Regions from separate parts of the Streptomyces sp. CRN 30 genome, predicted to be linked through region 3. Evidence: riboswitches for the same ligand, from Rfam matches in the RefSeq annotation. Region 3 holds a riboswitch; each other region holds the start of a gene.
The links. Region 3 has a riboswitch for thiamine pyrophosphate ahead of thiO (glycine oxidase ThiO). Riboswitches for the same ligand answer to the same signal wherever they lie in the genome.
Positions count from the first base shown of each region.

Region 1: linked by a shared signal. The riboswitch ahead of UW392_RS37420 (thiamine ABC transporter substrate-binding protein) and the one ahead of thiO (glycine oxidase ThiO) in region 3 are both predicted to bind thiamine pyrophosphate.
Region 2: linked by a shared signal. The riboswitch ahead of UW392_RS00475 (thiamine ABC transporter substrate-binding protein) and the one ahead of thiO (glycine oxidase ThiO) in region 3 are both predicted to bind thiamine pyrophosphate.

Region 1 covers NZ_JAVRHI010000351.1:2,010-5,276, forward strand. Annotated here, with positions in the region: gene UW392_RS37415 (iron ABC transporter permease) at 1-1,074, opposite strand, end outside; gene UW392_RS37420 (thiamine ABC transporter substrate-binding protein) at 1,050-2,129, opposite strand; TPP riboswitch at 2,211-2,317, opposite strand; gene rlmN (23S rRNA (adenine(2503)-C(2))-methyltransferase RlmN) at 2,343-3,267, opposite strand, start outside.
Region 2 covers NZ_JAVRHI010000004.1:1,614-4,880, forward strand. Annotated here, with positions in the region: gene UW392_RS00465 (phosphatidate cytidylyltransferase) at 1-31, shown strand, start outside; gene rlmN (23S rRNA (adenine(2503)-C(2))-methyltransferase RlmN) at 295-1,401, shown strand; TPP riboswitch at 1,456-1,561, shown strand; gene UW392_RS00475 (thiamine ABC transporter substrate-binding protein) at 1,641-2,744, shown strand; gene UW392_RS00480 (ABC transporter permease) at 2,804-3,267, shown strand, end outside.
Region 3 covers NZ_JAVRHI010000062.1:17,005-20,271, forward strand. Annotated here, with positions in the region: gene UW392_RS06295 (FAD-dependent oxidoreductase) at 1-839, opposite strand, end outside; gene UW392_RS06300 (hypothetical protein) at 885-1,253, opposite strand; TPP riboswitch at 1,306-1,417, shown strand; gene thiO (glycine oxidase ThiO) at 1,415-2,596, shown strand; gene thiS (sulfur carrier protein ThiS) at 2,593-2,793, shown strand; gene UW392_RS06315 (thiazole synthase) at 2,798-3,267, shown strand, end outside.

The DNA of each region.
Region 1 (3,267 bases), on a different contig from region 3:
GTACGTCAGGGAGTTGCCGACGGCGTCGATCGGCGGGACCAGGAAGGCGCCGCCGTCCTCGCGGGTCAGCGCCCGGTAGTAGCCGAAGCCGTCGCCCAGCGACCGCCCGACCAGCACGGCGAGCGGCAGCAGGACCAGTACGGCGACGGTGGCGAGGACCCCGCCCAGCAGCGCCCACTGCCCGGCGCCGCGCGGCCGGCGCGCGGTCCGGGCGGCGTCGACCAGACGCAGCGCGGTCTCCCGCCGCCGTACCGTCCAGGCGTGCACGGCGAGGATCGCGAGGACCGCCGCGAACTGGATCATCGTCAGCACGGCGGCCGTGGACAGGTCGAAGAGCTGCGAGGTCTGCCGGTAGATCTCCACCTCCAGGGTGGAGAAGGTGGGCCCGCCGAGGATCTGCACGACACCGAAGGAGGTGAAGGTGAACAGGAACACCATCAGCGCGGCGGCGGCGACGGCGGGCACCAGCGCGGGCAGCGTGACCCGCCGCCAGGCGGCGAACCGGGAGGCGCCGAGCATCCGCGCGGCCTCCTCCTGCCGCGGGTCGAGCTGCGCCCACAGCCCGCCGACGGTGCGCACGACGACGGCGTAGTTGAAGAAGACGTGCGCGAGCAGGATCGCCCACACGGTGGTGTCCAGGCGTACGCCCCACAGGTCGTCGAGCAGCCCGCCGCGGCCGACCAGCGCCAGGAACGCCGTCCCGACGACGACGGTCGGCAGCACGAACGGCACCGTCACCACGGCCCGCAGCACCTGCTTGCCGGGAAAGTCGAGCCGGGCGAAGACGTACGCGCCCGGCAGCGCGATCAGCAGGGTGAGCGCGGTGGACGCCAGCGCCTGCCAGGTGGTGAACCACAGGACGTGCCGTACGTCGGAGGCGGTCAGCACCTCCGTGATCCGGCCGAGGTGCCACCCGGCGTCGTCCTTCAGCCCCCGCGCGACGATCGCCGCGACGGGCCAGGCGAAGAAGACGGCGAAGAACGCGACGGGCACGGCGAGCAGGCCGAGCCGCGCCGCGTCACCGCGCCGCCCGGCCCTTGCCTCGCTGCCTACTTGAGTACGAGCGAGGTCCACGACCTGACCCAGTCGTCGCGGTTGCCGGCGATCTCCGCCGGGGCCATCGTCTCCGGGTCGTCGATCTCCGGAATGTTGTCCGAGTACACGGCGGGCAGCTCGGCGTCGTCGACGACCGGGTTGACGTACATGTTCAGCGGCATGTCCTCCTGGAACCTCTTGCTGATCAGGAAGTCCAGGAGCGCCTTGCCGCCCTCGGGGTTCTCCGCGTTGCTCAGCAGCCCGGCGAACTCGGTCTGCCGGAAGCACGTGCCGGTCGCCACGCCGGTGGGCGCGGTCTTCGGCTGCGGGTCGGCGTAGACGACCTCCACCGGCGGCGAGGAGGCGTAGGAGACGACGAGCGGCCGGTCACCGCCGGCCTTCTTGCCGCCGGCCGACCCGGAGAACTCCTCGTTGTACGCCTGCTCCCACCCGTCGACGACCTTCACACCGTTGGCCCGGAGCTTCTTCCAGTACCCCTCCCAGCCCTCATCGCCGTACGCGGCGGCGGTCCCGAGCAGGAACCCAAGGCCCGGCGACGACGTCCCGGCGTTCTCGGTCACCAGCAGGTTCTTGTAGGCCGGCTCGACGAGGTCCGCGAACGACGTCGGCGGATCGATCCCGTGCTCGCTGAAGTACGCCTTGTCGTAGTTGACGCAGATGTCGCCGTAGTCGACGGGCGTGACCCGGTTCCGGTCGTCCAGCCGGTAGCTCTTGTCCACGCCGTCGACGCCCTTCGCCTCGTACGGCTGGAAGAGCCCGTTGTCGAGGGCGCGGGAGAGCAGGGTGTTGTCGACGCCGAAGAGGACGTCGCCCTGCGGGTTGTCCTTGGTGAGGATCGCCTTGTTGACGGCCTGCCCGGCATCGCCGTCCTCCAGCACCTTGACCTGGTACCCGGAGCTCTTCTCGAAGGCGGCGATGACGTCCTTCGACGCGGCCCACGAGTCGTGGCTGACGAGGGTGACGGTTTTGGAGTCGCCGCCGGACGCCTCGTCGTCGGACGAGGACCCGCACGCGGACAGCGCGACGAGACCGATCCCGACGGCCAGGACGGTGGCCTTGCGTGTGATGCTCACTTTTTCCTCCTGGGACGGACCAGGAAGAGACGCGGCCCTGCCCGGAGCTCCGTCGGGAGTCCGGGCAGGGCGCAACAGCTCGATGAGTGGTGACCGATCTCCCTACCCAGAATGACCTGGGCCAGGTTCGGAGGGTCTGCGGCTCGGTGCCGCACTCTCAGCGCTGTGGCGCTCCCCTGTCGGAATATGAAGATGTGTTCCCGCGTCGCCAGGTTACCGCTCGGTGGCGGCGAGCTGACCGCACGCCCCGTCGATCTCCTGACCACGGGTGTCCCGGACGGTCACCGGCACCCCGTGGGCCGCGATCGCCTCGACGAACGCCTTCTCGTCCTCGGGCCGGGACGCGGTCCACTTGGAGCCCGGGGTGGGGTTGAGCGGGATGAGGTTGACGTGCACGGGCTTGCCCTTGAGCAGCCGCCCGAGCCGGTCGCCGCGCCACGCCTGGTCGTTGATGTCGCGGATCAGCGCGTACTCGATGGAGAGCCGGCGGCCGGACCGCGCCGCGTAGTCGAACCCGGCGTCCAGCACCTCGCGCACCTTCCACCGGGTGTTGACCGGTACGAGGGTGTCGCGCAGCTCGTCGTCGGGCGCGTGCAGCGAGATCGCCAGGCGGCACTTGAGGCCCTCGTCGGCGAGGCGGTTGATCGCCGGGACGAGGCCGACCGTGGAGACGGTGATGCCCCGCTGGGACAGGCCGACGCCGTCGGGCTCCGGGTCGGTCAGCCGGCGGATGGCTCCCACGACCCGGTTGTAGTTGGCGAGGGGCTCGCCCATCCCCATGAAGACGATGTTGCTGAGACGCGCCGGGCCGCCGGGGACCTCGCCGTCGCGGAGCGCGCGCATCCCGTCCACGATCTGGTGCACGATCTCGGCGGTCGAGAGGTTGCGGTCGAGGCCCGCCTGGCCCGTGGCGCAGAACGGGCAGTTCATCCCGCAGCCTGCCTGCGAGCTGATGCACATGGTGACCCGGTCCGGGTAGCGCATGAGCACCGACTCGACCAGCGTGCCGTCGAAGAGCCGCCACAGCGTCTTGCGGGTGGTGCCCTCGTCCGTGGACAGGTGGCGCACGACCGTCATCAGCTCGGGCAGCAGCGCCTCGCGCAGCCTCTCCCGGGAGCCGGCGGGGATGTCGGTCCAC
Region 2 (3,267 bases), on a different contig from region 3:
GCTGATGGTCGCGTTCGTGGGAACGGGCTGACCCGACCCGGGCGCCCGGCCGGCGCTGCTCGTACGTGAGGGGCCCTCCGTCCTGTCGACGGCGGGCCCTTTCGCGCGCCGCGGAGCGGCTCCCGGACGAAGTGGCCGTGTGCCTGCTCGCGTAGCCGAGCCCCCGGGCCGTCCCCGGGCCGTCCTTGGGCCGTCCGGGGACGGCCGGCGCCGACAGCCGGCACCCGGGGGTGACCACCCCCACCCCCGCTCCGGCCCGGGCTGCCGGAGTTGATCTGCGACACTGGACCAGCCATGCCTAAGCCCGGAGAACTCACTTTCGTCGCGCCGCGCGGAGCCAAGAAGCCGCCGCGGCATCTCGCCGACCTCACGCCCGCCGAGCGCAAGGAGGCGGTTGCCGCGGTCGGCGAGAAGCCGTTCCGTGCGAAGCAGCTGTCCCAGCACTACTTCGCGCGGTACGCGCACGACCCGGAGCAGTGGACCGACATCCCCGCCTCCTCCCGCGCCAAGCTCCAGGAGGCACTGCTTCCCGAGCTGATGACGGTCGTGCGGCATCTGTCGACCGACCAGGAAACCACCCGCAAGACCCTGTGGCGGCTCTTCGACGGCACGCTCGTCGAGTCCGTGCTGATGCGTTACCCGGACCGGGTGACCATGTGCATCAGCTCGCAGGCCGGCTGCGGGATGAACTGCCCGTTCTGCGCCACCGGCCAGGCCGGACTCGACCGGAACCTGTCCACCGCCGAGATCGTGCACCAGATCGTGGACGGGATGCGGGCGCTCCGGGACGGGGAGATCCCCGGTGGTCCGGCGCGGCTCAGCAACATCGTCTTCATGGGCATGGGGGAGCCGCTCGCCAACTACAAGCGGGTCGTGGGCGCCATCCGGGCGCTGACCGACCCGGAGCCGGACGGGCTGGGGCTGTCGCAGCGGGGGATCACCGTGTCCACCGTCGGACTGGTCCCGGCCATCAACCGGTTCGCCGACGAGGGCTTCAAGTGCCGGCTCGCCATCTCGCTGCACGCCCCGGACGACGAGCTGCGCGACACCCTCGTCCCCGTGAACACGCGGTGGAAGGTGCGCGAGGTGCTGGACGCCGGGTTCGAGTACGCGGCCAGGTCCGGGCGGCGGCTGTCCATCGAGTACGCGCTCATCCGGGACATCAACGACCAGGCGTGGCGCGGCGACCGCCTCGGGCGGCTGCTCAAGGGCAGGCCCGTGCACGTGAACCTGATCCCGCTCAACCCGACGCCCGGCTCCAAGTGGACCGCCTCGCGGCCCGAGGACGAGAAGGCGTTCGTGGAGGCGATCGCGGCCCACGGGGTGCCGGTCACCGTCCGGGACACCCGCGGTCAGGAGATCGACGGGGCGTGCGGCCAGCTGGCGGCCACCGAGCGGTAGGCAGCGGGCCGTCGTCCGGCCGCGGGGTACGCTGACCGGCGTACACACATCTTCATATTCCGACAGGGGAGCGCCACAGCGCTGAGAGTGCGGGAGCATCCGCAGACCCTCCGAACCTGGCCCAGGTCATTCTGGGTAGGGAGATCGGTCACCACTCGAGCTGTTGCGCCCTGCCCGGGAACCCGCGAGGGTCCCGGGCAGGGCCGCGTCTCTTCCTGGTCATCCCAGGAGGAAAATCAGTGAGCACCAGCACCACCGGCACCACCAGGAAGTGCGCTGCCGTCGTCATCGGCCTGGGGGTCCTCACGCTCGCCGCGTGCGGGTCGTCCGACTCCGGCGGCGGCAGCGGGGACGACGGCGACCCGAAGACCGTCACGCTCGTCAGCCACGACTCCTTCGCCGCCTCCGAGGACGTACTGGAGGCGTTCGAGGAGGAGTCCGGTTACCAGGTCAGGGTGCTGAAGGACGGGGACGCCGGGCAGGCCGTCAACAAGGCGATCCTGACCAAGGACAACCCGCAGGGCGACGTCCTCTTCGGCGTCGACAACACCCTGCTGTCCCGGGCCCTCGACAACGGGCTGTTCCAGCCGTACGAGGCGAAGGAGTCCGACGCCGTCCTGCCGGAGTACCGGGCCGACCAGGACGGGCACCGGGTGACGGCAGTCGACACGGGTGACGTCTGCGTCAACTACGACAAGGCGTACTTCGCGGAGCACGAGCTCGATCCGCCGGCCTCCTTCGACGACCTGGCCGAGCCCGCGTACAAGGACCTCCTCGTCACCTCCAACGCCGCCACCTCCTCCCCGGGTCTCGGTTTCCTCCTCGGCACCGCCGCCGCGTACGGGGACGACCAGTGGCAGGACTACTGGAAGAAGCTCGAGGCCAACGGCGTCAAGGTCGTCGACGGCTGGGAGCAGGCATACAACGAGGAGTTCTCCGGGTCCGCCGGCGGGAAGAAGGCCGGGGGCGAGCGGCCGCTGGTCGTCTCGTACGCCTCCTCGCCGCCCGCCGAGGCGATCTTCGCCGACCCGCAGCCGGAGACCGCGCCGACCGGTGTCGCGACGGGCACCTGCTTCCGGCAGGTGGAGTACGCGGGGCTGCTGAGCAACGCCGGGAACCCCGAGGGCGGCAAGGCGCTCCTGGACTTCATGATCGGCAAGACCTTCCAGGACGACATGCCGCTGAACATGTTCGTCGATCCCGTACGGGAGGGTGCGCAACTGCCGGAGGAGTACCGCAAGTACGCCGTCGAGGTCGACGAACCGGAGACCATGGCGCCGGAGACGATCGCCGAGAACCGTGACGAGTGGGTCAAGGCGTGGACGTCGCTCGTACTGAAGTGAGGTCGTCCCGGGGCAGAGGGAGAAGGCTCCTGCGTCCGAGCGCGGTCCGGCTGGGGCTGATGGCCCTGCCGGTCGCGTTCTTCGCGCTCTTCTTCGCCCGTCCCGTCGCCGCGATCGTCGCGCGCGGGCTGAGGATCGACGGGAACTGGAAGTTCGGGCGCATCGGGGACGTGCTGGCGGACTCCGGGATCCGGCACGTGCTGTGGTTCACCACCTGGCAGGCGCTCGCCTCCACGGCGCTCACCCTGCTGATCGCACTCCCCGGCGCGTACGTCTTCGCGCGCTTCGAGTTCAGGGGCAAGCAGGTCCTGCGCGCGGTCGTCACCGTGCCGTTCGTGCTGCCCACCGTCGTCGTCGGAACCGCCTTCCTGGCCCTGCTGGGGCGCGGCGGGCTGCTCGACGAGCTGTGGGGCGTACGGCTCGACACCACGGTCTGGGCCATCCTGCTCGCCCACGTCTTCTTCAACTACGCGGTCGTCGTGCGCACGGTCGGCGGGCTCTGGTCCCAGCTCGATCCGCGCCA
Region 3 (3,267 bases):
GCGCAGTCGCCGACCGCGTGGACGTCCGGTACGGAGGCGCGCAGCCGGTCGTCGGCGAGTACCTCGCCGTGGGCGCCGAGGGCGATGCCGGAGCCGGCGAGCCACGCGGTGGCGGGCCGGGCGCCGACCCCGACGACGACCGCGCCCGCGGGCAGCCGGGTGCCGTCGTCGAGGACGACCGCGCCGGGCTCGACGCGCGCCACACGCGCGCGGGTGCGCAGAACGGCTCCGGCGTCGGCGTACCAGCCGGTCATCGGGGCGGCCACCTCCGCGGGCAGCGCGCCGGCCAGCGGCCGGTCGGCGGCCTCCACGACGGTCACCGCGCACCCGGCCTCCCGCGCGGCGGTCGCGAACTCGGCGCCGATCCACCCCGCGCCGACGACCACGACGTCGTGCTGGGCGGTGAGCACCGGGCGCAGCCGCGCGGCGTCGTCCAGGGTGCGCAGCAGGTGGACGCCGGGGACCCCGTCGGCGCCGGGCAGCCGGAGCGGCTCGGCGCCGGTCGCGAGGACCAGGGCGTCGTAGGGCACCGGTCCCGCGGAGGTGTCGAGGAGGTGGTCGCCGGGGCGGACGGCCAGTGCCTCGCAGCCGAGCCGCACCTCGATGCCGAGCGCCTCGAAGTCGATGTCGAAGGCGGAGCCGTCGGCCGTGCCGAGGAGGACGGCCTTGGACAGCGGGGGCCGGTCGTAGGGCGGGTGCGGCTCCGCGCCGATCAGCGTCACCGTGCCGGTGAACCCCTGCTCGCGCAGGGCGACCGCCGTCTGCACGCCGGCCATGCCGGCGCCCACGACGACCACGCGCCGCGCGGAGCCTCCTCGCTCCTGCGTCTGCTCGCTCACCTGATCACCTTAGACACCTGACTCACTGTCAGTCAGGGGGCACGGTCAGTGAGGTGCTGCACATTCCGCTGGGTGTTCCGCGACCTGTTCCACGACGCTCGTGCCGCTGCCCGCGCGGGACTCCCACTCCCAGGTCTCCTCCAGGCGCACCCGCCCGTCGGGGAGCGCGACGACGGTGGAGCGGCAGTGACCCGAGGCGGTGGTGCCGTCGGTCCTGAGCTGCACGTAGCGGAAGTCGAGGCGGTCCCCCGCGCGCGTGCCGACGAGGTGGCCGCGCGCGATGTCGCCGCCCGCGTACTCGGCCCAGACCGCGCCGTCCGCCTCGTGGTACGTGAAGCGGGTGCCGGTGCCCACCTGTCCTGGGGCCTGGTCGGTCACGGGGGCGAGGACGAGGCCGTCGAGCGAAGGTGCCACCTGGGGACGCTCCCTTACAGCGGTCGATGACGAGCGGTTAGGGTGGCCAACGTAAAGCACTCGCGGGAGCCCGGACGCACCGGGCTGAGAGGGAGGCTGGCGGCCTCCGACCGTACGAACCTGATCCGGGTCATGCCGGCGAAGGGAGGGGCTGGAAGCCCATGGCGCCTACGTCCGAACCACCGCGCACCGGTGACGTCCTGGTCGTCGGGGGCGGGATCATCGGCCTGGTCACGGCCTGGCGGGCCGCGCAGCGCGGGCTGGCCACGGCGGTGGTGGACCCCGCGCCGGGCGGCGGGGCCGCGCGCGTGGCGGCCGGGATGCTGGCCGCCGTCACCGAGCTGCACTACGGCGAGCAGACGCTCCTCGCGCTGAACCTGGCGTCGGCCCGCCGCTACCCGTCCTTCGCCGCCGAGCTGTCCGACGCGACCGGCCTCGACCTCGGCTACCGCCCCTGCGGCACCCTCGCCGTCGCGCTCGACGCCGACGACCGGGCGCACCTGCGCGAGCTGCACGCGTTCCAGCGGCGGTCGGGCCTGGAGTCCGAGTGGCTGTCGGGGCGTGAGTGCCGGCGCCTGGAGCCGATGCTGGCGCCGGGTGTGCGCGGCGGCCTGCGGGTCGACGGCGACCACCAGATCGACCCCAGGCTGCTGGCCGCGGCGCTGCTCGTCGCCTGCGAACGGGCCGGGGTGGCCTTCCACCGGACCACGGCCGGGCGGCTCACCGTCGCCGGGGACCGGGCCACGGGTGTGGTGACGGCCGACGGCACCACCCTGGAGGCGGACCGGACCGTGCTGGCCGCGGGCAGCCTCAGCAGCCGGCTGGCGGGCGTCCCCGGCGGTCTGCTGCCGCCGGTACGGCCCGTGAAGGGCCAGGTGGTGCGGTTGACGATGCCGTCCGGGCAGCCGCCGCTGCTGCACCGCACGGTCCGCGCGGTGGTCCGCGGCAACCCCCTGTACCTCGTTCCGCGCGAGAGCGGCGAACTCGTCGTCGGCGCGACCAGCGAGGAACTGGGCTGGGACACCACGGTCACCGCGGGCGGCGTCTACGAGCTGCTGCGGGACGCCCACGAGCTGGTCCCGGGCATCACCGAGCTGCCTCTGGCGGAGACCCTCGCGGGCCTGCGCCCCGGCTCCCCGGACAACGCGCCGCTGCTCGGCCCGACCGCGCTGGACGGCCTGCTGCTGGCCACCGGGCACTTCCGCAACGGCGTGCTGCTCACGCCCGTCACCGGCGACGTCATGGCGCACGTACTGACCACCGGGGAGCTGCCCGAGGAGGCCCGCCCCTTCACCCCCGGGCGGTTCGGCGCCGCCCCCGCACCCACGGAGCAGCCGGCATGATCATCACGGTCAACGGGGAGCCGCGCGAGACGGCCCCCGGCACCGCCCTGGACGCCCTCGTACGGACGCTCACCGCGGCGCCGTCCGGAGTGGCCGCCGCCCTCAACGAGACAGTCGTCCCGCGCGCCCAGTGGCCCGCCACCGCGCTGGCCGACGGCGACCGCGTCGAAGTCCTCACCGCCGTACAAGGAGGCTGATCCCATGGCCGACGACCCCTTCGTCCTCGGCGGTACGTCGTATACGTCCCGCCTGATCATGGGCACGGGCGGGGCGCCCAGCCTCGACGTGCTGGAACGCTCCCTGGTGGCGTCCGGGACCGAGCTGACGACGGTCGCGATGCGGCGCGTGGACCCGTCCGTGCACGGCTCGGTGCTGTCGGTGCTGGAGCGGCTCGGCATCCGGGTGCTGCCCAACACGGCGGGGTGCTTCACCGCCGGGGAGGCCGTGCTCACCGCCCGCCTCGCGCGCGAGGCGCTCGGTACCGACCTGGTGAAGCTGGAGGTCATCGCCGACGAGCGCACCCTGCTGCCGGACCCGGTGGAGCTGCTGGACGCGGCGGAGACGCTGGTCGACGACGGTTTCACGGTGTTGCCTTACACCAACGACGACCCGGTGCTGGCGCGGAAGCTGGAGGACGTCGGCTGCGCGGCGATCATGCCGCTCGGCTCGCC